DNA from 4 places in the Kushneria konosiri genome. Region 1 is predicted to be linked to each of the others. Evidence: predicted binding sites of a transcription regulator. Region 1 holds the regulator's gene; each other region holds the start of a gene.
What was found. The regulator sigma-54, encoded in region 1, starts transcription at its own class of promoters, with help from an activator protein. The targets are predictions, from matches to a motif close to TGGCACNNNNNTTGCTNT.
Positions count from the first base shown of each region.

Region 2: a site for sigma-54 is predicted at 2,635-2,652, ahead of B9G99_RS06750 (NRAMP family divalent metal transporter). Genes of this name have one in related genera too.
Region 3: a site for sigma-54 is predicted at 2,829-2,846, ahead of glnL (nitrogen regulation protein NR(II)). Genes of this name have one in related genera too.
Region 4: a site for sigma-54 is predicted at 2,209-2,226, ahead of codB (cytosine permease). Genes of this name have one in related genera too.

Region 1 is NZ_CP021323.1:3,520,604-3,526,140, forward strand. Features, by position in the region: gene lptC (LPS export ABC transporter periplasmic protein LptC) at 1-208, shown strand, start outside; gene lptA (lipopolysaccharide transport periplasmic protein LptA) at 250-804, shown strand; gene lptB (LPS export ABC transporter ATP-binding protein) at 801-1,526, shown strand; gene B9G99_RS16360 (RNA polymerase factor sigma-54) at 1,646-3,067, shown strand; gene hpf (ribosome hibernation-promoting factor, HPF/YfiA family) at 3,211-3,522, shown strand; gene ptsN (PTS IIA-like nitrogen regulatory protein PtsN) at 3,526-3,999, shown strand; gene rapZ (RNase adapter RapZ) at 4,011-4,907, shown strand; gene B9G99_RS16380 (HPr family phosphocarrier protein) at 4,894-5,163, shown strand; gene mgtE (magnesium transporter) at 5,266-5,537, shown strand, end outside.
Region 2 is NZ_CP021323.1:1,440,149-1,445,685, reverse strand. Features, by position in the region: gene B9G99_RS06770 (cupin domain-containing protein) at 1-330, opposite strand, end outside; gene B9G99_RS17210 (SEC-C metal-binding domain-containing protein) at 596-781, opposite strand; gene B9G99_RS06760 (Hsp20 family protein) at 1,163-1,648, shown strand; gene B9G99_RS06755 (GntR family transcriptional regulator) at 1,744-2,418, opposite strand; gene B9G99_RS06750 (NRAMP family divalent metal transporter) at 2,688-3,926, shown strand; gene B9G99_RS06745 (LamB/YcsF family protein) at 3,940-4,710, shown strand; gene B9G99_RS06740 (putative hydro-lyase) at 4,707-5,504, shown strand.
Region 3 is NZ_CP021323.1:1,009,954-1,015,490, reverse strand. Features, by position in the region: gene typA (translational GTPase TypA) at 1-62, opposite strand, end outside; gene glnA (glutamate--ammonia ligase) at 590-1,996, shown strand; gene B9G99_RS04770 (DUF4124 domain-containing protein) at 2,195-2,698, shown strand; gene glnL (nitrogen regulation protein NR(II)) at 2,878-3,963, shown strand; gene ntrC (nitrogen regulation protein NR(I)) at 3,956-5,371, shown strand; gene B9G99_RS04755 (DcaP family trimeric outer membrane transporter) at 5,442-5,537, opposite strand, start outside.
Region 4 is NZ_CP021323.1:1,695,725-1,701,261, reverse strand. Features, by position in the region: gene codA (cytosine deaminase) at 1-890, opposite strand, end outside; gene codB (cytosine permease) at 891-2,168, opposite strand; gene B9G99_RS07895 (nitrate regulatory protein) at 2,374-3,609, shown strand; gene B9G99_RS07890 (MFS transporter) at 3,986-5,356, shown strand; gene cobA (uroporphyrinogen-III C-methyltransferase) at 5,488-5,537, opposite strand, start outside.

The sequences.
Region 1 (5,537 bases):
ACTGCGTCAGCCGGCAGACAATTGGCAACTTGAAACGGATGTGCTGCATTATGATGTACCATCTCGGCATGCCTGGAGCGACAGCGGCGCCGTATTCACTCAAAACGAACAGCGTACCCGGGGCGACCGTTTCAATGGCTGGGTCAACGAGGATCGCATGACGCTTGAGGGCAATGTGCAGGGTTTTCACCCCCCCATTCGCCGGTAATCGTCTTCTTTTTTACACATGAATGATGACAAGGATCTCCCATGACGCGCCCTCTGCTGCTGTGTACTTCTGCCCTGCTACTGGCAATGCTCGGCCAGCAGGCCATGGCTCTGGAAAGCGATCGCCAGAAACCCATCAATATCGGCGCTGATGCCCTCAACATCGATAACCGTGCCGGCACGGCCGTCTACACCGGGACAGTCGAAGTCGATCAGGGCACCATGAAGCTGCGCTCCAATCGCGTCGAGCTCAAGCGCGCCCAGAGCGGCGGCCTTTCGAGCCTGACCGCCAAAGGCGGTGATGGTGGGCGTGCCTATATCGAACAGCAGCCGGCACCCAATGATCCATTGGCCAAGGGATGGGGTAACACCATCATCTATCACGCCGGAGAGCGGCGTGTCGAACTGATCGGCAACGCCGAGCTGCATCAAAATGGTGACACCTTTAACGGCGGCTACGTGGAGTATTTCCTCGACTCCCGCCAGGTCAACGCTCGTGGCAACCAGAGCGCGAAGAGCAACAGCTCTGAAGGCAGCTCGGGCGGACGCGTTCGCATGCAACTGACGCCTGAAGACCAACAGGGCAGCAGCCAATGAAAACCCTTCACGCAGCCCATCTGGCCAAAAGCTTCAAGGGGCGCCGTGTCGTTCAGGACATCAGCCTGTCAATTCGGCAGGGAGAGATCGTGGGGCTTTTGGGCCCCAATGGTGCCGGCAAGACCACTTCGTTTTACATGATCGTTGGCCTGATCCAGGCCGACGCCGGTCATGTCGCCATCGATGATCTCGATCTCAGCCGCCAGCCGATGCACAAGCGTGCCCACGCCGGCATCAGCTACCTGCCTCAGGAAGCCTCGATCTTTCGCAAGCTGTCCGTAGCCGACAACATCATGGCCATCCTTGAAACACGCAAGGATCTGGATCGCTCACAGCGGCGCGAACGACTCAACCAGCTGCTTGAAGAATTCAGCATCAGCCATATCAGGGACAACATGGGCATGAGCCTGTCCGGTGGCGAGCGACGGCGTGTCGAGATTGCTCGTGCACTGGCCATCGAACCGGCCTTCATCCTGCTTGATGAGCCCTTTGCCGGCGTTGATCCCATTTCGGTTGGCGAAATCAAGGGCATCATCCGCCAGCTTCGCACCCGTGGCATTGGTGTTCTGATCACCGACCATAACGTTCGTGAAACGCTGGATATCTGTGATAACGCCTACATCGTCGGCAGCGGCCTGATCATTGCCGAAGGCGATGCCAATGCCGTGCTGAACAACCAGCACGTACGCGACGTTTATCTGGGTCACGAGTTTCGTCTTTAACCCCGAAGACTTGCCAATCGGTGGCATGATAATTGCAGCTTTAAACGCCTTGAGCACTTGCAAGGGGGCCGCGGACTGGATAGCGTGACATCACACGTTGGCGACCGGGCTTTACGAACATGATGAAACCCGCCTTACAGCTGCGCACGGGCACTCATCTCACCATGACGCCCCAGCTGCAGCAGGCCATCCATCTGCTGCAGCTCTCTACGCTGGATCTGCAGCAGGAACTCCAGATGGCGCTGGAAAGCAACCCGCTACTGGATATTGAAGAGGACCAGCCCCTCGACCTCGAGTTGCCGGAAACACCGCCCTCTCAGGAGGAATGGTCCAGTGACATTCCGGAAGAGTTGCCCCTGGATGCCCGCTGGGACGATGTCTATACCAACGGCAGCGCTTCCTCGAGCGCTGCAGATGACAGCTGGAGCATCGAACACAACGCCGTAGCCATCGATCTGACCTCGCATCTTCGTGAGCAGATTCTGCTGATGGACATGACCCCGCGGGAACAATTGATCACCGATACCCTGCTGGATGCCCTCGAACCCAGTGGCTATCTCGGTGTAGATCTTGAAGATCTTGGCAAGGGGCTTCGCCAGCAGGGGCTCGGTAATCTAAAACAGTCCGAACTGGAGCACATGCTTGCGCGGCTTCAACAGTGCGAACCGACCGGTGTATTTGCACGAGATCTGCGTGAATGCCTTTTGCTACAACTTGACCAACTCCCGGGCGACACCCCCTGGCTTGCCCAGACCCGACGCATGGTGCGCCAGTTTCTCGAACCGCTGGGACAAAATGATCGTCGTTTGCTCAAGCGCCGCCTGAGTCTTGATGATGACGCACTCGATGAAGTGATTCACACCATCCGGTCACTTAATCCAAGACCGGGTCGCGAGTTTGAATCCGTGGATCAACACCTCGTCATCCCGGATCTGGTGCTGCGCTACCACGCACGTCATGGCTGGCAGGTCGAGCTCAACCAGGAGGCCCTGCCAAAGCTTCGTATTCAGCCCGACTACGCAGCCCTTGTGCGGCGCGCCGACAAAAGTGAAGACAACACCTTTCTCAAACAACATCTTCAGGAAGCACGCTGGCTGCTCAAGAGCCTGTCGAGTCGCAATGAGACCCTCTTGCGGGTAGGACAGGAAATCATGACCCGACAGGCAGGGTTCATCGAACATGGCGATGAAGCCCTGAAACCCATGATTCTCGCTGATATTGCTCAGGCCGTGGACATGCACGAGTCAACCATCTCCAGGGTGACCACTCGCAAATATATCCACACGCCGCGCGGCATCATGGAGCTCAAGTATTTCTTCTCAAGCCATGTCGGTCAGGAAGGCGATGCCCATGCCAGCACGGCCATTCGCGCCCGAATCCGCAAGTTCATAGAAGAAGAGGCACCACGACGCCCGCTGTCTGATGCTCGTCTGGTGCAACTTCTGGCTGATAACGGCATCGTTGTTGCCCGGCGTACTGTCGCAAAATACCGTGAGGCCATGGGCATTCCCTCTTCCAGCGATCGCAAGCGTCTGGCCTGAATGGCATGAAAAGAGACAACAACATCATTCAGGGTTTGCGCTGACGGGAAAAGCGTTACAATCTGAGAGTAGCCGGAAGAGGCTTGCAGGTCCGGCGGTCCATGTGGACAACCGGTTATCCGTTTCGATTCAGGGAGCATGCCATGCAGGTAAACATTACCGGGCACCACGTCGAATTGACCGATGCACTGCGCGAGCACGTCAATCAGAAGCTTGCCAAGCTGGAACGTCACTATGACAACATCACCAATGTTCAGGTGACACTGTCTATTGAAAAGGAGCGCCAGCAGGCCGCGGCCACGTTGCATGCCGCAGGTGCCGAACTTCATGCTCAGGCCGAGCAGGAAGATCTCTATGTTGCCATTGATGCCTTGACAGAGAAGCTTGATCGCCAGCTGCTCAAGCACAAGGAGAAAACACAGGCCCGCTCCCAGGGCAACGGCAAATACCTGTAACCCATGACACTTGACCAGATACTCCCCTCCGACCGAATCCTGTTTGATGTGGAAGGGGGCAGCAAGAAGCGCGTGCTGGAATTTTTCAGCGGGTTCATCTCACAAAACATTCCCAGTCTCGACAGCCAGGAAGTCTTTTCCCGTCTGATCAGCAGGGAGCGTCTGGGGAGTACCGGTGTGGGGAATGGCGTGGCCATTCCCCATGCACGCAATTCACACTGCCGCCAGCCGCTGGCCGGATTCATGCGCCTACAGCAGGCGGTGGATTTTGATGCCATCGACGGTGAGCCCGTCGATCTGCTTTTCGTGCTGCTGGTCCCTGAAGCAGCCGAAGACACGCATCTTTCCCTGCTGGCGCAGATTGCTGAAGTCATGAACGCCGCCGAAACCCGGCATGCCCTGCGCAATGCCCATGATGAGCAGGAACTTCATGACATTCTGATGCAGGCCATCAGTCAACTTTCAACGAGAGTATAAGCAGCATGGCCATGGAACTTGTTATCGTCAGTGGACGCTCCGGTTCCGGCAAGTCCATCGCGCTTCAGGCGCTGGAAGATCAGGGCTTTTATGCCATCGACAATCTACCTGCGATGCTTCTGTCTTCCCTGATCGATGAACTCGAAGCCGGCAGCCCGCACAGAAACCGCGTTGCTGTCAGCATTGATGCCCGCAACCTGCCCAGCGAACTGGAGCGCTTTCCGGAACATCTGGAGGCCCTTTCCACGCGCGGCATTCATTGCCGGGTGGTCTACCTTACGGCAGATTCCCGTGTGCTTCTGGAGCGCTATGCGGCCACACGACGTCGTCACCCTCTGACGCGCGAAACACAGATGACGCTGGCCGAGGCGATCGAAGCCGAACATCAGTTTCTCTCCCCGCTTCGCCATACGGCAGATCTGGTCATCGACACCTCGAGTCAGTCAGTGCATGACCTGAGACGCCGCGTGGCCGAACAGGTGGCACATCATGACATCAATGATCTGACGCTGACCTTTGAATCCTTTGGCTTCAAGCGTGGTGTGCCACTTGATGCCGATATGGTGTTTGATGTGCGCTGCCTGCCCAATCCTTACTGGGACCCACGCTATCGCACCCAGACAGGCCAGGACGATGATGTTATCGCCTTTCTTGAAGCCCATGACGAGGTCAGGGCAATGTTTGGCGACATTTGCCAGTGGCTCGAGCGCTGGTTGCCCTCCTACCTGGCCAGCCATCGCAGCTATCTGACCGTCGCCATCGGCTGCACCGGTGGCCAGCATCGTTCGGTGTATCTGGCAGAACAACTCGGCGAGCATTTTGCCGATCAGTTTCCGGCCGTACGAATCCGCCATCGTGAACTGACCATCCAGCGCGCTGTCAGCGAGGCGGGTGATGCTTCAGCGTGAACTGACCCTGACCAATCGTCGCGGCCTGCATGCGAGAGCCGCGACGCGGCTTGTACAGTGCTGCCAGCCCTTTTCGTCTCGCGTGACGATTTATCATGGTGAAAGAAGCGCCGACGCGGCCAACATCATGTCGCTTCTGATGCTGGCTGCCCCCTGTACCAGCGTGGTTCATGTTCATGTGGAAGGTGACGATGCCGAAGAAGCGCTCACGGCCATCGTGGCCCTTTTCGAGGCGCGCTTCGACGAGGATCAATAGATCTCGAACCGCAGATAAACCGGCATCCGGCGTTCACGAACATTGTTCGACTCTCTGCTAGAATACGGCTCTTCGATGGGCTGACACAGGGATGTCACAACAATGAGCAATGATCAGAAAGGACGTCAGCCCCGTCTGGAGCGACTTGAAAACGCCCTGGCACAGCGGGAGATGGACCAGGTGCGTCGTCTGCTTCGCCGCGGTCTTCCGCCTGCCGATGTTGCCCAGCTGCTGGAGTCTATCCCGCCGCGCGAGCGTGACATCCTCTGGGAGCAGGTCGACAGCCAGGCCAAGGGCGAGATTCTTCAGTACCTGAATGATGACATCCAGACCGAGTTTTTAAACCGGATGGATGCCCCTGAGCTGTTGCTGGC
Region 2 (5,537 bases), 1.5 Mb from region 1:
CGAGCGGCGCGGCTGGCCATCGACCGCGCGGCTGATGTGACCACGCCCGGTGGTGTCCTCGCACAGCAGGATATCACCGGTGCTCAAACGCCTTGTTTCGCCGCTGCCCACGGTGATGTCCACGCTGCCATCGAGCATCAGGATGTACTGTCGCTGCGGTGCGTTGTGCCAGTCGTAGTCATAGTCGGGCGCGGTCTCCCTGAAAATGAGACCGGTGGCCGCAATGGGGCTCGACAGTCTGCCAATGTCGGCATCCCCGCCCACCTCGATCTCCAGATCCTCAAAGTGGGACTCGCCGTCGTCACCGGAATACAGTCTCGTTACATGCACCGGGCACACTCCTTCACATTATTGGAGTCGTCATGGTGCGCTCTTGTGTCGAATCGGCCTGTGCCGTTCATGCTCGACGCCCGGCAACACATGAACGCTTAAGCATCGATGCAGGAAAGTGATCGTGGTCACCGGTGTGTTTCACGTGAAACATTCAGCCTTGCTTGCCCGCATGCAGGCGAAGATATCTTCGTTGTTCCACGTCTGTCTCAAAGGACACCGGCGCCTGAAGGCGCCGGTGTGGTCATGACATGACTGGCAGGGCCTAGCCGCCGTGGCATTTCTTGAACTTCTTCCCGCTGCCACAGGGGCAGGGGTCGTTACGCCCAACATCCTTCAGGGCGTTGCGTGCGGGCTTTTGCACACCGTGGTTGCAGTTGGGTCCATGAACATGGTCATGATGATCGTGATCGTGGCGGCAGTTCGGGCCGTGGACGTGGGGCTGGTTCATGTCGTGGTTTCCGGTGGGCGTGATGACGTGATTATCGACGCTGGGCGACAAAAGGGAAGCCTTGATCAGAGACCAGGGTGACCGCCCTCAAAAACCTGTGCCGAGCGCCCTGCCCCGATGACAAATTTTTTCGCATGACCCATTGAAACCCTGAAAACCGACCCTATCCTGCCTGACAGTGGCGCAGGAGCGGGGCTTGAGAATATTTTTTCAGAACAGAACTTGAAACGCCGTCAGGCGCCACTATTTAACATAATGTCGCGCAGACAGGCTCGATCGGAGCTGTCCTCGCACCTTGCAGATGCCGCCAGAGCGGGCCTGCGAGTCCTTGTTCACGGTAGTGACGAACTTTGCTGTCCATCAGGAGGTTTTATGAACGCCATGACCCTTTCACCCCTTTTTCGTCGCAGCATCGGCTTTGATCGCTTGAACGACCTGTTTGAACAGGCCATTCATAACGACGCGCCCAGCTACCCGCCCTACAACGTCGAAAAGCACGGCGACAACGATTACCGCATCGCGGTGGCCACGGCCGGATTTGCCGAGAAAGAGCTCGACATCAACGTCGAAAATCGCGTGCTGACCATTACCGGCGGCCACGCGAACAGCAACGGCGATGAAGCATCGGTCACCTATCTGCATCGCGGCATTTCCAGACGCGCGTTCCGGCTCTCCTTCCGGCTGGATGAGAACATCGAAGTCCAGGGCGCCCGACTCGAAAACGGTCTTTTGATCGTGGATCTGCTGCGCGTGGTCCCCGAACAGCAGCGCGCCCGTCAGATTCCCATTCAGTCAGGCCAGCGAGCGCTGACCGACCGCTCGAATCAGGCCTCTCACGTCGAAGCGACAGAGCACGCCAGTGCCTGAGGCGATCGATACGCTCAATGAGGCACACCTCGCCTCATGAAAAAGGGCCCCGCCAGCGATGGCGGGGCCCTTGTCCCATGCCGCTCGGAAAATCCCTATCCTGATGAGGCAGCCTGACGCTCCCAGGCCGCCAGCACAATGCGCTCGGACTGGGCCAGATACTGCTCCAGCAGGGCCACGGCCGCGCGGGTATCGCCGCCTTCAAAGGTCTCCAGCACCTGCTGATTCATCTCGACATAGGGGCCGTGCAGCCACTCCTTGTCGGCCATCAGCCCGAAGGCAAGACGCAGCTCGGCCAGCACCTGGCGAAAAAAGCCATTGAGCCGGGCGCTATCGGCCAGCGCCACAATCGCGCCGTGAAAGGCCATGTTGGCCGTGCCCACCGCCAGCCAGTCGCTGCGTTCGCCGTGCGCTTGCCCCGCCTCCACGGCCGCGCGCATGTCCTTGACTGCCGGATGGCTGGGCCAGGCCTCGCTCAGCGCGCGGCACTCGATAAAGCGCCGCAGACGATAGATCTCGACGATGGAGGCCGCATCGGGACGGGTCACGAATACGCCGCGATGGGGCTGATGGATGACCAGTCCTTCATGGGCGAGCGTGCGAAAGGCCTCCCGGAGCGTATTGCGCGATACCCCCAGTCGCTCGCACAGCGCGACCTCCGAAAGTCTCTGTCCGGGGGCGAAGGCCCCTTCGACCAGCAGGCGACGAATATCCGCCGTCACGGTCTCTCCCAGCGATGGATTCCTGGCTTCCAGGCCCTGCTTTTTCATTAAACGCAATTCCGGTCATGACGTTGGCTCAATGCGCCCAGTGTTCCCGATAAAGGGGCCTGTCGACAAGCGCACGCCGTGCACCAAAAGGGCGCCGGGGGCCGGTGGAGCGCCCTTCAATGAAACACAAGTCGAATACCCAGCAACTATCGACGGGTTTATTGTTGAACAATCGGCACGGACAACACCTACAAAATCCGGTCGTTCAGTCCATTGTGGCACGCCAATTGCTGGCAAAGCCTGTCCCCTTCCCACTCGGAGTTCTGGAAATGGCAGCTATCCCTGACGTCGGCTTCGCTCGATCCCGACGCGCCTCACTGATCGGCGCCGTCTTTTTGATGGCCACCTCGGCCATCGGCCCCGGTTTCATTACCCAGACGGCCACCTTTACCGCCACGATGGGCGCTGCCTTTGCCTTCGGCATTCTGGCCTCGATCCTCATCGACCTGGTGGTACAGCTCAATATCTGGCGCGTGGTCACCGTCACTGGCATGCGTGCGCCTGAAGTGGCCAACGCCGCCCTCCCCGGTAGCGGTTATCTACTGGCGATTTTGATCATTGTCGGCGGGCTGACCTTCAATGTCGGCAACATCGCCGGCGCCGGTCTGGGGCTCAATGCCCTGATGGGGCTGGACACCACCTGGGGCGGGCTGATCAGCGCCGTGATTGCCGCCGGCATCTTCTCCTCAAAACGCGCAGGCATTGCCATCGACCGCATCATCATCGTGCTGGGGGTTGTGATGATGGCGATGACCATCTTCGTTGCCATCGCCTCCAACCCGCCGGTAGGCGAGGCACTGCGCCAGACCGTGATGCCCGACACGATCAACTTTGCCACCATCACCACCATCGTGGGCGGCACCGTGGGCGGCTATATCACCTATGCCGGCGCTCACCGTCTGCTGGACCGTGGTCTGGGCGGCGTCGACAACGTCGATACCGTCTCGAAAGCGGCCCTGCGCGGCATTCTGGTGACCGGCGTCATGCGCTATATCCTGTTTCTGGCCATTCTCGGCGTGGTCGCCAGCGGTGTGGTCATCGACGTCTCCAGCCAGAGCGCCAACCCGGCCGCCCAGGCCTTCCAGGCCGCCGCAGGCGAAATGGGTCTGCGCGCCTTCGGCCTGATCCTGTGGGCGGCCGGCATTACCAGCATCATCGGCGCGGCCTACACCTCCATGAGCTTTCTGAGTGCCTTTCGACCCGGCATCAGCGAGGGGGTGCGCAACCGCGCCACGCTGGTCTTTATCGCCATTTCGCTGATCGCCTTTGTGTCGATCGGCACCCCACCCGCCGCGCTTCTGGTCTTCGTGGGCGGTTTCAACGGGCTGATTTTGCCGGTGGGACTGACGCTGTTCATCTATGTGGCCTGGCAAAGGGCCGATCTGATGCACGGTCATCGTTATCCGCGCTGGCTGCTGGTCGCAGGCGCCGTGGTGTGCGCGCTGACCTGGTACATGGGCTTTAACGCCATCGGTCCGATCTTTGCCTTTTTGACACCGTCTGCTTGAACAGGAGCCTTCCATGTCCTTTATCGATTTAAACAGCGATCTGGGTGAAAGCTTCGGCCAGTGGCACATGGGCGATGACGCCACCATGCTCGGCCTCGTCACCAGCGCCAACGTCGCCTGCGGCTTTCATGCCGGCGACCCGAGCGGCATCCTGCGTACGCTCACCTCGGCTGCCAAACACGGCGTCAGCGTCGGCGCTCACGTCAGCTATCCGGATCTGGTGGGGTTTGGCCGCCGCAACATGGACATTGCCAGCGATGAACTGCGCGCCGACGTGATCTATCAGATTGGCGCACTCAAGGGGCTGGCCCATGCAGCCGGCACCGAGGTGCGCTACGTCAAGCCACACGGCGCGCTCTATAACACCATCGCTCGGGACGAACGTCAGGCGCGTGCCGTGATCGAGGCCATCAAGGCCATCGATGATCAGCTGGTGCTGGTCGCACTGGCCGGCGCTCCACTGCTTGACTGGGCCCGTGAGGCGGGACTGAACGTTGCGGCTGAAGCCTTCGCCGATCGCGCCTACCAGAGTGATGGCAGCCTGGTCTCGCGGCGCGAGGCAGGAGCAGTGCTCCATGACGGCGATCAGGTCGCCGAACGCATGCTCAGGCTGGTGCGCGAGGGGGTGATCGAGACCATCGACGGCAAGGACCTGGTGCTTGCCGCCGACTCCATCTGCGTGCACGGCGATAGCCCCGGTGCGGTGGCGCTGGCCGAAGCGGTACGCCGTCGCCTGACCGACAGCGGCGTCGAGCTGAAGGCCTTTGCCGGAGCCCGCCCATGAGCATAAACATCCATCCGTCACTGGCCGACGCTCGCCAGGCGCGCGAACGCTTTCGCGCCGGCGAGTGCCGCCCCACGGCCGGTCTTGCCCCGGGCATGACCCAGGCCAACCTGATCGCCCTGCCGCGTGACTGGGCGTGGGACTTTCTGCTCTATGCCCAGCGCAACCCGCAGGCCTGTCCGGTGCTGGAGGTTACCGAGCCCGGCGACTGGCATAGCGGGCTTGCCGAAGGGGCAGACCTGCGCACTGACCTGCCGCGCTACCGGCTCTGGCGCGACGGCGTGCTCGCCGAAGACCTCCATGAGGCCAGTGCCTGCTGGAAGGAACATCCGGATCTGGTCACCTTTCTGATCGGCTGCAGTTTCACCTTTGAAAACGCCCTGCTTGAGGCCGGCATCGAGGTGCGCCACATCACCGACAACACCAACGTGCCGATGTATCGAACGACCCTGCCCTGTCGTCCGGCAGGGCGGCTGCAGGGAGAAGTGGTGGTCTCGATGCGCCCGCTGCCGGCAGCCCATATCGCCCGGGCAAGCACCATTACCGCGCGCTATCCCGGCGTCCACGGCGCGCCGATTCACGTGGGTGATCCGAAGGCGCTGGGCATCGAGGACCTCGACCGGCCCGATTTCGGTGATCCCGTGCGCATCGAGCCCGGCGAGATTCCAGTGTTCTGGGCCTGTGGCGTAACTCCGCAGGCGGCGGTCATGGCCTCCGGTGTGCCCTTTGCACTGACCCATGCCCCGGGGCACATGTTCATCACCGACGTGCCGGACAGCCGCTACCACGTCTGACCCGGACTAACCGGCGACACGTCTTGAGGAGGC
Region 3 (5,537 bases), 1.1 Mb from region 1:
TGAGCAATGATGGCAATATTTCTCAGCTTCTCGATATTGCCGGAAGTAAGCGTATCGGACATAACGCGTTTTCACCTTTGTGTACACGCGCCTGTTCAGGGTAGGAGCATGACCGTGCATTGTTTCAACGGCCATGTCAGCAGCGTGCAATAAATTTGGCCCCGCATTGTATAGGCTAAGTCGCCGGTCGAATAGCTGGAATCGTGGTGCAGACGCCGTGAAGTACAATGAAACAGGGTCATTGTGACGAGGTGACGACACCCTGCTTTCAGTCGCTGCTCTTTTTTGGTGCAAAAAGGGCGTGACTTGAACGTTAATGGTGCAATCTGAAACGCCGATACAGAAGTTCCGACCTTGATTCCATCGCTGTCTCGAAGGCCTCGTCATTTGATGATGGGGTTAAGCTGCTGTATGGAAAGCGTTTTTAAATTCGGGACGATTGGTATGCGCCATTTTGGCACGCTGCATGCATTATTTGGGTACACATCGGGACTTGCATGCACTGTGCTTGCGCGTGATACAACGGTGGCGAAGTGATGGCGTCCTGTTAACGGTTTTCAAGCAGTATCCCTTTTATTGGAGGAGTCACATGTCAGAGAAAACGCTTGCCCTGATCGAAGAGAACGACATCAAGTGGGCCGATCTGCGCTTTACCGATACCAAGGGCAAGGAGCAGCACGTCACCATCCCCGCGCGTATGGTCGATGAAGAGTTTTTTGAAACCGGCCAGATGTTCGATGGCTCCTCCATCGCCGGCTGGAAGGGTATCAACGAGTCCGACATGATTCTGATGCCTCAGGATGGTTCAGGCTATCTCGATCCCTTTACCGAAGACCCCACGATCGTTCTGCGCTGCGACATCATCGAGCCGGCCACCATGCAGGGCTATGAGCGTGATCCGCGCTCGATCGCCAAGCGCGCCGAAGCCTATCTGGGCAGCACCGGTCTGGGCGACACGGCCTTTTTCGGCCCCGAGCCGGAGTTCTTCATCTTTGATGAAGTGCATTTCAAGAACGACATGCATCACTCCTTTTTCCGCATCTCCTCCGAAGAGGGTGCCTGGGAGACCGATGGCAAGTTCGAAGGCGGCAACATGGGCCACCGTCCGCGCGTCAAGGGCGGCTATTTCCCGGTGCCCCCGGTCGATTCCTTCCATGACATCCGCAGCGCCATGTGCGCCACGCTGGAAGCCGTGGGCCAGACCGTTGAAGTGCATCACCACGAAGTAGCCAACGCCGGTCAGAACGAAATCGGTGTGAAGTTCAACACGCTGGTGCAGAAGTGCGACGAAGTTCAGACCATGAAGTATGTGATCCACAATGTGGCGCATGCCTATGGCAAGACTGCCACTTTCATGCCCAAGCCGATGGCTGGCGACAATGGCTCCGGCATGCACGTTCACCAGTCCTTCTGGAAGGACGGCGAGAACATGTTCGCAGGCGATGAATACGCCGGTCTGTCCGAAACTGCGCTGTATTACATCGGCGGTGTCATCAAGCACGCCCGTGCCCTGAACGCCTTCACCAACCCGTCGACCAACTCCTACAAGCGTCTGGTTCCGGGCTTTGAAGCGCCGGTCATGCTGGCCTACAGCGCTCGCAACCGCTCTGCCTCGATTCGTATTCCCTACACGGCAAGCCCGAAGGGCAAGCGTGTCGAAACCCGCTTCCCTGACCCGATGGCCAACCCGTACCTGGCCTTCTCCGCACTGCTGATGGCCGGCATCGACGGCATCCGTAACAAGATCCATCCGGGCGAAGCGCTGGACAAGAACCTGTATGACCTGCCGGCCGAAGAAGCGCTCAACGTGCCCACGGTCGCTTCGAGCCTCGAAGAAGCCCTGCAGGCGCTCAAGGATGACCACGCCTTCCTGACCGAAGGTGGCGTATTCACCGAAGAGATGATCGAAGCCTACATCGAACTCAAGATGGAAGATGTGACGGCCGTACGCATGGTGCCAAGCCCCATGGAATACGACCTGTACTACAGCCTCTAAGGTTCAGCCTTGATGATTTGAGGCAGGATGCCCGCCCCCTGTGGGTATCCACACGGAAAAGCCCCGTTTTAACGGGGCTTTTTATCGTCTGGAGATCGAGTTTCCCCGGCCATAATGACGGACTTTCCCTCCTGTGGAATTACTGTCGTGCCGGGTCGTTCCTGTTATCTGTTGCTGTGGACACTAGGGGTTTGTTGGTTGCTTGCAGACTTGCCGTCGCAGGCACATGCCGCGGTCTATCGCCATACAGATGCCCAGGGCAACATTGTCTGGAGCGACCGTCCCGGTGGTACGCGGGCGCAAGTGCGCGCCCCGCGTGTGCTGTCGCCTTCCAGTAGCACTGACAGCCCCGGGGCAGAACCTGCGACGCCTGTTCGTTTTACCTCCTATCAGCGCGTTGTGCTCAAGCCACGATCGGCGCCTGTAACCGTCGAACAGGCCCGCCGTGGCATTCCCCTGCGTCTTGAAATCGTTCCGCGTCTGCGTGCTGGCGATCAAGTGCAACTGATCATTGATGGCCGGCGGCATCAGTCACCGCTATCCAGCCATGTATTGATGGCCATGGGGCTCAAGGTCGGGCGCCATGCGCTGGTGGCTGAAGTGCTCGACAGCGCCGGTGTTGTTCGACAGCGATCTGACGTCATGACCCTTGATGTACTGGCCGCATCAACGTCCGAATCCGAGCCTGCCAATTCCCGGTGAACCGCTGCTGGTCTTGATGCACCACAAAGGTGCATCATGGTCCGGGCGGTCTTATCAATGTGCCATTTCCGTGCTGGCGCGCTGACCCACCTTTCCCTTGTGGTGCGATATATGCTGCATCCGTCATATGTGGCGCGCTTTTTGCACTATCAAAGGGAAACGACGTTAACGAGGGCTTCATGTATCAACGCCTGCTGGAACATCTCACCACGGCTGTGGTGCTGCTGGACGCGCAATTGAGCGTTCGCTGGCTTAATCCGGCTGCGGAAGCCCTGATGGGACTGAGCCTTTCACGGGTGCAGGGCACCTCTCTTGAATGTCTTGAAGGTGAAGACGGCCGTATCGCCGCCATGCTGCTCGAGGCGTTGCGGCTTCAACACCCCTATACCCAGCGCGAAACGCAGCTGGTCATGGCGAGCGGGGAGCGCATTACGGTGGACTACACCGCAACGCCACTGTCGAAAACCGAGCTGCTGCTGGAGTTCGAGCCGCGTGACCGCCTGATGCGCATCTCCCGCGAGGAGTCGCTGATTGCCCGCCAGGAGATGGTCAAGGTCCTGACCCGGGGTCTGGCCCATGAGGTCAAGAACCCGCTGGGGGGTATCCGAGGGGCGGCGCAACTGCTCGAACGTGACCTGCCCGATGAAAGCCTGACCGAGTTCACCCGCATCATCATCGAGGAGGCCGACCGCCTTCGCGATCTGGTTGATCGCATGCTGGGGCCCAATCGACCGGTCGAGCAAAGGCCCATTAACGTGCATGAGGTGGTCGAGCGGGTGCGTGCCCTGCTGCAGGCCGAGACCGACACCATCGCGCTGGTGCGCGATTACGACCCCAGCCTGCCATTGATCATGGGGGATGCCGGCCAGCTGATCCAGGCGGTGCTCAACGTCACGCGCAACGCCGTACAGGCGCTCAACGAAAACGCCATCGAGCAGCCGACGGTCACGCTGCGGACCCGAGCGAGGCGGCAGTTTACCCTGGGCGCCGAACGCCACCGGCTGGTGTGTGAGGTCTGCGTGATCGACAACGGCCCGGGCGTCCCCGAAACGCTGGCAGAGTCGCTGTTTTATCCAATGATCTCGGGTCGCGCCGAAGGCAGCGGACTGGGGCTGTCCATTGCCCAGTCGATCCTGCACCAGCACCAGGGGTTGATCGAATGTGAAAGTCGCCCCGGTCATACCGAATTTCGTCTTCTGATTCCGCTGGAAGGATTCAGCGAACCCGAACAAGACCGACAAGAGAAGGGAGGCACCCATGAGTGATACGGCCCGCGTCTATATCGTGGATGATGATCGCGCCATCCGCTGGGTACTCGAGCGTACGCTTGCCCAGCCTGATATCGAAGTCTCAAGCTTTGAGCGAGCTGATCAGGCCGAGGAGGCCATCAACCGTCAGGCTCCTGATGTACTGCTCACCGACATTCGCATGCCGGGCGTCGACGGGCTCGATCTGATGGCGCGGGTGCGCGAGCGCCACGCCGACATGCCGGTGATCATCATGACGGCGCACTCGGATCTCGACAGCGCCGTGGCCTCCTATCAGGGCGGCGCGTTCGAGTATCTGCCCAAGCCCTTTGACGTCGACGATGCGCTCTCACTGGTGCGCCGCGCCGTGGCCCACGCACGCGAACGTCAGGCACCGGCTCGCGTGCCCGAGGGCATTCAGGCCGAGATCATCGGTGAGGCGCCGGCCATGCAGGAGGTGTTTCGTGCCATCGGCCGGCTGTCTCACTCTCACATCACCGTGATGATCAACGGCGAGTCGGGGACCGGCAAGGAGCGGGTGGCCCGCGCCCTGCACCAGCACAGTCCACGGGGCCATCAACCCTTTATCGCCTTGAACATGGCCGCCATTCCGCGTGATCTCATGGAGTCGGAGCTTTTTGGTCACGAAAAGGGCGCCTTTACCGGGGCTACCGCCCAGCGTCGCGGACGTTTTGAACAGGCCGATGGCGGCACGCTCTTTCTCGACGAGATCGGTGACATGCCGGCCGAAACCCAGACGCGACTGTTGCGCGTGCTGGCCGATGGCGAGTTCTATCGGGTGGGTGGTCATGTGCCGGTTCGGGTGGATGTGCGCATCATTGCTGCGACCCATCAGCATCTCGAAAAGCTGGTCGAGGAAGGGCGCTTTCGTGAGGACCTTTTTCACCGCCTCAACGTGATCCGCGTACACCTGCCCAGACTTGCCGAGCGGCGCGAGGACATCCCGCGACTCGCGCGCCACTTTCTGGCCGAGGCGGCCCGTGAACTTTCCGCCGAGCCCAAGGTGCTCACCGAGGCGGCCGAACAGCATCTTTCGCACCTGCCCTGGCCAGGCAACGTGCGCCAGCTGGAAAACACCTGCCGCTGGCTGACCGTCATGGCGTCCAGCCGTGAAGTGCTCGTTGACGATTTACCGCCGGAGCTGCGTGATCTGGACGGCCCCACCGAGGGCTCCGGCGACTGGCGCAGCGCCTTTCGTGAATGGGCCGATCGAGCGCTGGCGGCGGGTCATACGCATCTGCTGGAGGAGTCGGTTCCGGATTTCGAGCGCATCCTGATCGAGACGGCACTGAAGCACACCGGTGGGCGCAAGGGCGAGGCCGCTGAACTGCTGGGCTGGGGACGCAATACCCTGACCCGCAAGCTCAAGGTATTGCTGCCGGCGCTGGCCGACAGCGCCGACTGATGGTCTGTATGTGAACTCCCTGCAGGCCCCGGCGCTGATACGCCGGGGCAGGCTGTGTACAAGGCGTCATCTAGAAGCGGTAGATGATGCTGCCCTGCAAACGATCAACGCTGCCACTGCGATCATCTACGGTTTTCCGCATGGCATGCGAGAGTTCAACGCCATA
Region 4 (5,537 bases), 1.8 Mb from region 1:
TTAAGCTCCTTGACCCGGGTCACGCCACGGCGCTTGGGATAGGTATCAAAACGCCCCTGCAGATGAATACTCTCGGTGGGGCATGAGATGAAGTTGATGTTTGATTTCTTGAGTAGTCGGAAGAGTTTGGAGCAGTAGGCGTTGTCATAGGAGTGCATTGCCACCGTGTGGCTGGCGGTAACGCGCGAGCCCATATCATTGAATAGCGCTTCACAGGCCAATACTTCGAGAAAACGCGAATTGGGATCGTCGATCTCATCACAGTGCACATCGACCAGACGGTCATATTTCAAGGCCAGCTCGATCACCCGCTTCATCGAGGCCACACCAAGCTCTCGGGTGTATTCGAAATGGGGGATGCCACCTACCACGTCGGCGCCGATCTCCAGCGCCTCCTCCATCAGCTTTTCACCGCCGGGATAAGAGAGCAGACCCTCCTGGGGAAAGGCGACCACCTGAATGTCGATCCTGTCCTTGAGCTCGTCGCGCAATGCGCACAATGTCTTGAGACCGACCAGGCTCGGGTCGCTGGTGTCGGCATGGGTACGCACAAACTGCACGCCGTTATTGATCAACAGGTTAAGTGTCTTGTAAACACGCGTGCGAATGTCCGCCTCGGAGAGCATCGGCTTGCGTTCGCCCCAGCGTTCAATGCCTTCGAACAGCGTGCCGCTCTCGTTCCAGGCAGGTTCGCCGGCGGTCAGCGCGGCGTCCAGATGGATATGAGGTTCGATGAAAGGCGCACAGGCGAGCTTTCCGCCGGCGTCGATGTGTACATCCGTAGCCTCGATGTGGCCCTGCTGGACGTCGATGCCGACGAAGATGCCGTTTTCGATTTTCAGCTCAAAAAGCTCGGAGCGATGACGTAAGCGGGCATTGATGATGTGCATTCAGTGGCTCGCAGAGGGTTTGGCGGGAGTGGAAGGATGATCGGCAGACACCCGGGGGCGAATGCTCAAAAGCAATGCGTAGCTTAGGGCAGCGACCAGTACGCCGACCAGAGGCGGCAGAAGCGGAGAAAAATAGGCCGCCGCTGCGCCTATGGCATAGGCGCCAAGGCCACGACGGTTGAAGTCGGGAAGCGAGGCCTCCGTCAGGGCAGGATAGCGGCCCTGATGCTTGAGCCAGAAATCCGCCATGATGACCCCGCCCATCGGCGGAATGAAGGTACCGAGCAGCACCAGAAACGGAATCAGGTAGTTGTACATGCCGCCTACCGCCAGCACAGTACCGATGGCGGCGCCGATCACGGTGATCGTGCGGCGCCGGTCAGTGCGGAGCAGGTTGCACCCGGCCACTGCGAAGTTGTAGATGGTGTTGTCCTGAGTGGTCCAGATGTTGAGAAAGAGCATCAATACCGCAATGGAGACAAAGCCCTGGGCGATCAGCACATCAACGATGTCTGCCTGCTGGTAAATCATCGCCCCCAGTGCGCCGGTCAGTACCATCAGGCCGTTGCCCACCAAAAAGGCCGCCAGTGTCGCGATCACCGCGATGCGTGGGCTACTGGCGAAGCGGCTCCAGTTTGTAGCCTGGGTGCCACCGCTGATAAAGGTGCCAATGATTAACGTAATGGCCGCGGCCACACTCATGCTCTCGGTGGGAAGCTGCCGAGCAAGACCGGTCGCACCGCCGACATCGACCAGCCCCGTGATCAGGCTCAGCACGATGAAGAGCATCATCGCCGGCACAGCGAAGCGCGAAAGCCAGTCCATGCCGCGGTAGCCGATCATCGCAGTGATACAAAAACCAAACCCAAAAAGCACCATCAGAGGGATCTCCATCCACTCCTGCATCCCTGTGGTGCGTACCAGCACTACGGCGATGGTGGCGGTGCCCCAGGCGTACCAGCCGATCTGGGTGAAGCCGAGGATGAAATCCGAAAGCTTGCTGCCTTTTTCGCCGAAGCAGAAGCGTCCCATGAGCACCGCGTTCAGTCCGCTCTTGCAGGCAATATAGCCAAGAGCGGCAGCGTAGGCGCCCAGCAGCAGGTTGCCCAGCAGCACGATCCATAAAAGCTGACCGATAGGAAAAGCCTGACCCAGCGAGCCACCGGCCCACATGGTCGCAGTGAAGAAGGTAAACCCCAGTAATACGACCGAAGTGGACAACAACCCTTTACGCGCGCTGACAGGTACCTCGCGCAGGGGGTAGTCGGAAGTTTGCATGTTCGAAACCTCGATAGCCGTCATTGAACTGTCAGCACCTCAAGCAATAAGCGGGCCATCCAGGCAGTTTTTGATAAAACTTGTTGCCTGTGCCCCTTCGGCACTACTCCCCCCGATGACGACGCGAGTCGTGCTGGTACACTCGAACAACACCAACAACAAGACCGTCTCGGCCTGATCCAGGTCGAGGCCCGAGGACATGACCGTGACCAGCTCGACCCTTGAGCGGCTGCTGGCGGCCGCCAACGCCTCCGATATCGACCGACTTCATCAGCTGATTGCCCTCTGTGCGCTGGTAGGGCCGCTCAGCCAGCTGGTGCATGCCCTGCAGCGCGAGCGTGGGGCGGCAAGCATCGTGCTGGGCTCGCGCGGTCAACGCTTTATCGAACGCTACCAGGCGCACGCGGATCACAGTCGTCAGGCCGATACTCAGCTGCACGCGGCACTGACCCACTGGATGAGCGCTCGCGATGAGGCATCGCATGAGGCCCGCGCCTATTCTCCCCGCCTGCTCCGGCGTCTGGCCGGGGCGGTGACGGCACTGGATGCGCTCGCGGAGCTGCGCACCCGGGTGGCGGCCCAGCAGGTGAGCGCCGATGAGGCGACCCGTCTCTACAACCGGGCCATCGGCACGCTGCTTTCGGTGGTGTTCGAGGTGGCTGATACCGCCAGCGATGCCGATATCACCCGCGCGCTGGTCAGCCTCTTTCATTTCATTCAGGGCAAGGAGCTGGCCGGACAGGAGCGCGCCTGTGGAGCACTGGGCTTCACCCTGGGGCGTTTCGATGATGCCCACCGCCACACCCTTCAATCGCTGATCGATGCCCAGCAGGACTGCTTCGATACGTTTACCGAGTTCGCCGATGAGACGGCCCGACGCCGGTGGGCCGCGCTCGCCGATCACCCCACGCTGAGCACGCTGGGGCATCTCCGCGCCATGGCGCTTGCCGAGACGGTCCTGCCGGACGATCTCGAGGCACCCGGTGAGCAGTGGTACGCCCTGGCGACCCAGCGCATCGATGCCATGAAGGCCATCGAGGATCAGCTCGTCGAGGCGCTGCACCAGAGCTGTTGCCAGGCGCTTGAGCAGGCCAGCGGTCGTGATCGTATTGATGACGTGACGACCCGGGCAGAGCCGACCACACTGTCGCCCACCCCGGAGGTCGACGCCCCGGCCGCACCGGTCACGGTGCGATACTTCGACCGCTCCCTGCTGGAACTGGTCCAGACCCAGAATCACCGGCTTCAGCAGTTAAGCGATGAACTGGCTCACACCCGCAAAACCCTGCGCGAGCGCAAGCTGATCGAGCGCGCCAAGGGCCTGCTCATGGCGCAGCAGCATATCGATGAAGACAGCGCCTATCGCCTGATGCGCAAGGCCGCAATGGATCAGAGCCAGCCGCTGGTCTCGATTGCCCGGGCGATGATCGACTGCACCTAATGCCAGGTCGGCGCCGCTTCGGTGCATCACGCATCACCGGTGCACCGCCAGGGTCCCTGACGCCCCCCTGCCCACCGCCCTGCAAGGGGCCCATCACGCTCTGCTTCGTAGTAGTGTCCTGAAATGTCGGCATTCTTTTGATTCTGGCCTCACATCTGCTTGAGGTGACATGCCCCGAGCCAAAGGCGGTTCGAACGGGCAATGCCACCAGGCCCTTGCCCCTTCCCTGACAAGACATGACACGTTGCGCCCTCGGGCCTGCGTGTATCGGACAACGGCGTCCACCCACCTTCCTGCAACACGGGAAGGTCGGTGGGCGCCGTTGTCGTTTGTAAGGCCATGTCCCTTGAGTGTCGTCAACCACGGAGAACGAGTGATGGACATCCGTAACAAAGCCAACAGGATACGGTTACTGACCTTTTCGACCCCACAGATGCGCGCCTTCCATCTATCGTGGTTTGCCTTCCACGTGTGCTTTTTCGGCTGGTTCGGTATCGCCCCGCTGATGGCCGTGGTCCGTGATGACCTGGGACTGACCAAGACCCAGATCGGCAACACCATCATCGCCTCGGTCGCCATCACCATCGTGGTGCGGCTGCTCATCGGCCTGCTGTGTGACCGCATCGGGCCACGCAAGGCTTATACCTGGCTTTTGTGCCTGGGCTCACTGCCGGTCATGCTGATCGGTCTGGCCGACAGCTTTGAAACCTTTTTGATGGCGCGACTGGCCATCGGCGCCATCGGGGCATCGTTTGTGATTACCCAGTACCACTCCACGATCATGTTCGCGCCCAACGTGGTCGGCACCGCCAACGCCACCACGGCCGGCTGGGGCAATCTGGGGGGCGGCACCACCCAGATTCTGATGCCGCTGGTGTTCTCGGGCGTTTTGATGCTCGGGGTCAGCGAAACGCTGGGCTGGCGACTGGCCATGGTCGTGCCGGGCATCGTGCTGTTTCTGACCGGCATCGCCTATTACCGGCTGACGCAGGACGCACCGAACGGCAACTTTGATGAGCTGCGCGCCCGCGGCGAGCTGCCTGAAGCCACTCGGGAACATGGGGCTTTCCAGAGCTTTGCCGCCGCCGCAAAGGACATCCGCGTCTGGGCGCTGTTTCTGGTCTATGCCGCCTGCTTCGGGGTCGAGCTGACCATCAACAACATCGCCGCCATCTACTTTTTTGACACCTTCTCGCTGAATCTGGCCACCGCCGGTCTGATTGCGGGGCTGTTCGGGATGATGAACCTGTTCGCCCGAACGCTGGGCGGGGTCTTTTCGGATCTGTTTGCCCGCAAGAGCGGGCTCAAGGGCCGGGTCCGCTGGCTGTTTCTGGCCATGCTGTGTGAAGGCATTGCCCTGATCGGCTTTGCGCACATGGAGGTGCTGGCACTGGCCATCGGCATCATGCTGGTGTTCAGCCTGTTCGTGCAGATGGCCGAAGGCGCTACCTTTGGCGTGGTGCCGTTTATCAATAAAAAGGCGCTGGGCGCCGTGGCCGGCATCGTGGGGGCCGGGGGCAACGCTGGCGCTGTCGCCGCAGGCTTTCTGTTTCGAAGCGAGGCGCTGACCTATCAGGAAGGGCTATTCTATCTCGGCGTGGCGGTGGTGGTGATCTCGCTGGCCGCGCTGGCCGTACGCTTCACCCCCGAGGTAGAAGCCGAAGAGGAAGCCGCCTATCGCGAGGCCGCCGGTGCCGAGGATGACACCGGCCGCGCGTCGGTACGCGACGCACATCAGGCCTCCTGATCGATCAGGCCAGTGCTCGCGCAGCACTGGCCTGGCGTCCATAACTCACTCGACTCAAAAGAAAAAAACAAAACGCCGTCACTCATGTGACGGCGTTTTTTCATATCGATGACCCTGTCCGTCAGGCCCTGTCAGGAGAGAGGTGCTTCCCCGGCCAGCGCGTGACGATCGGCATTGGCCT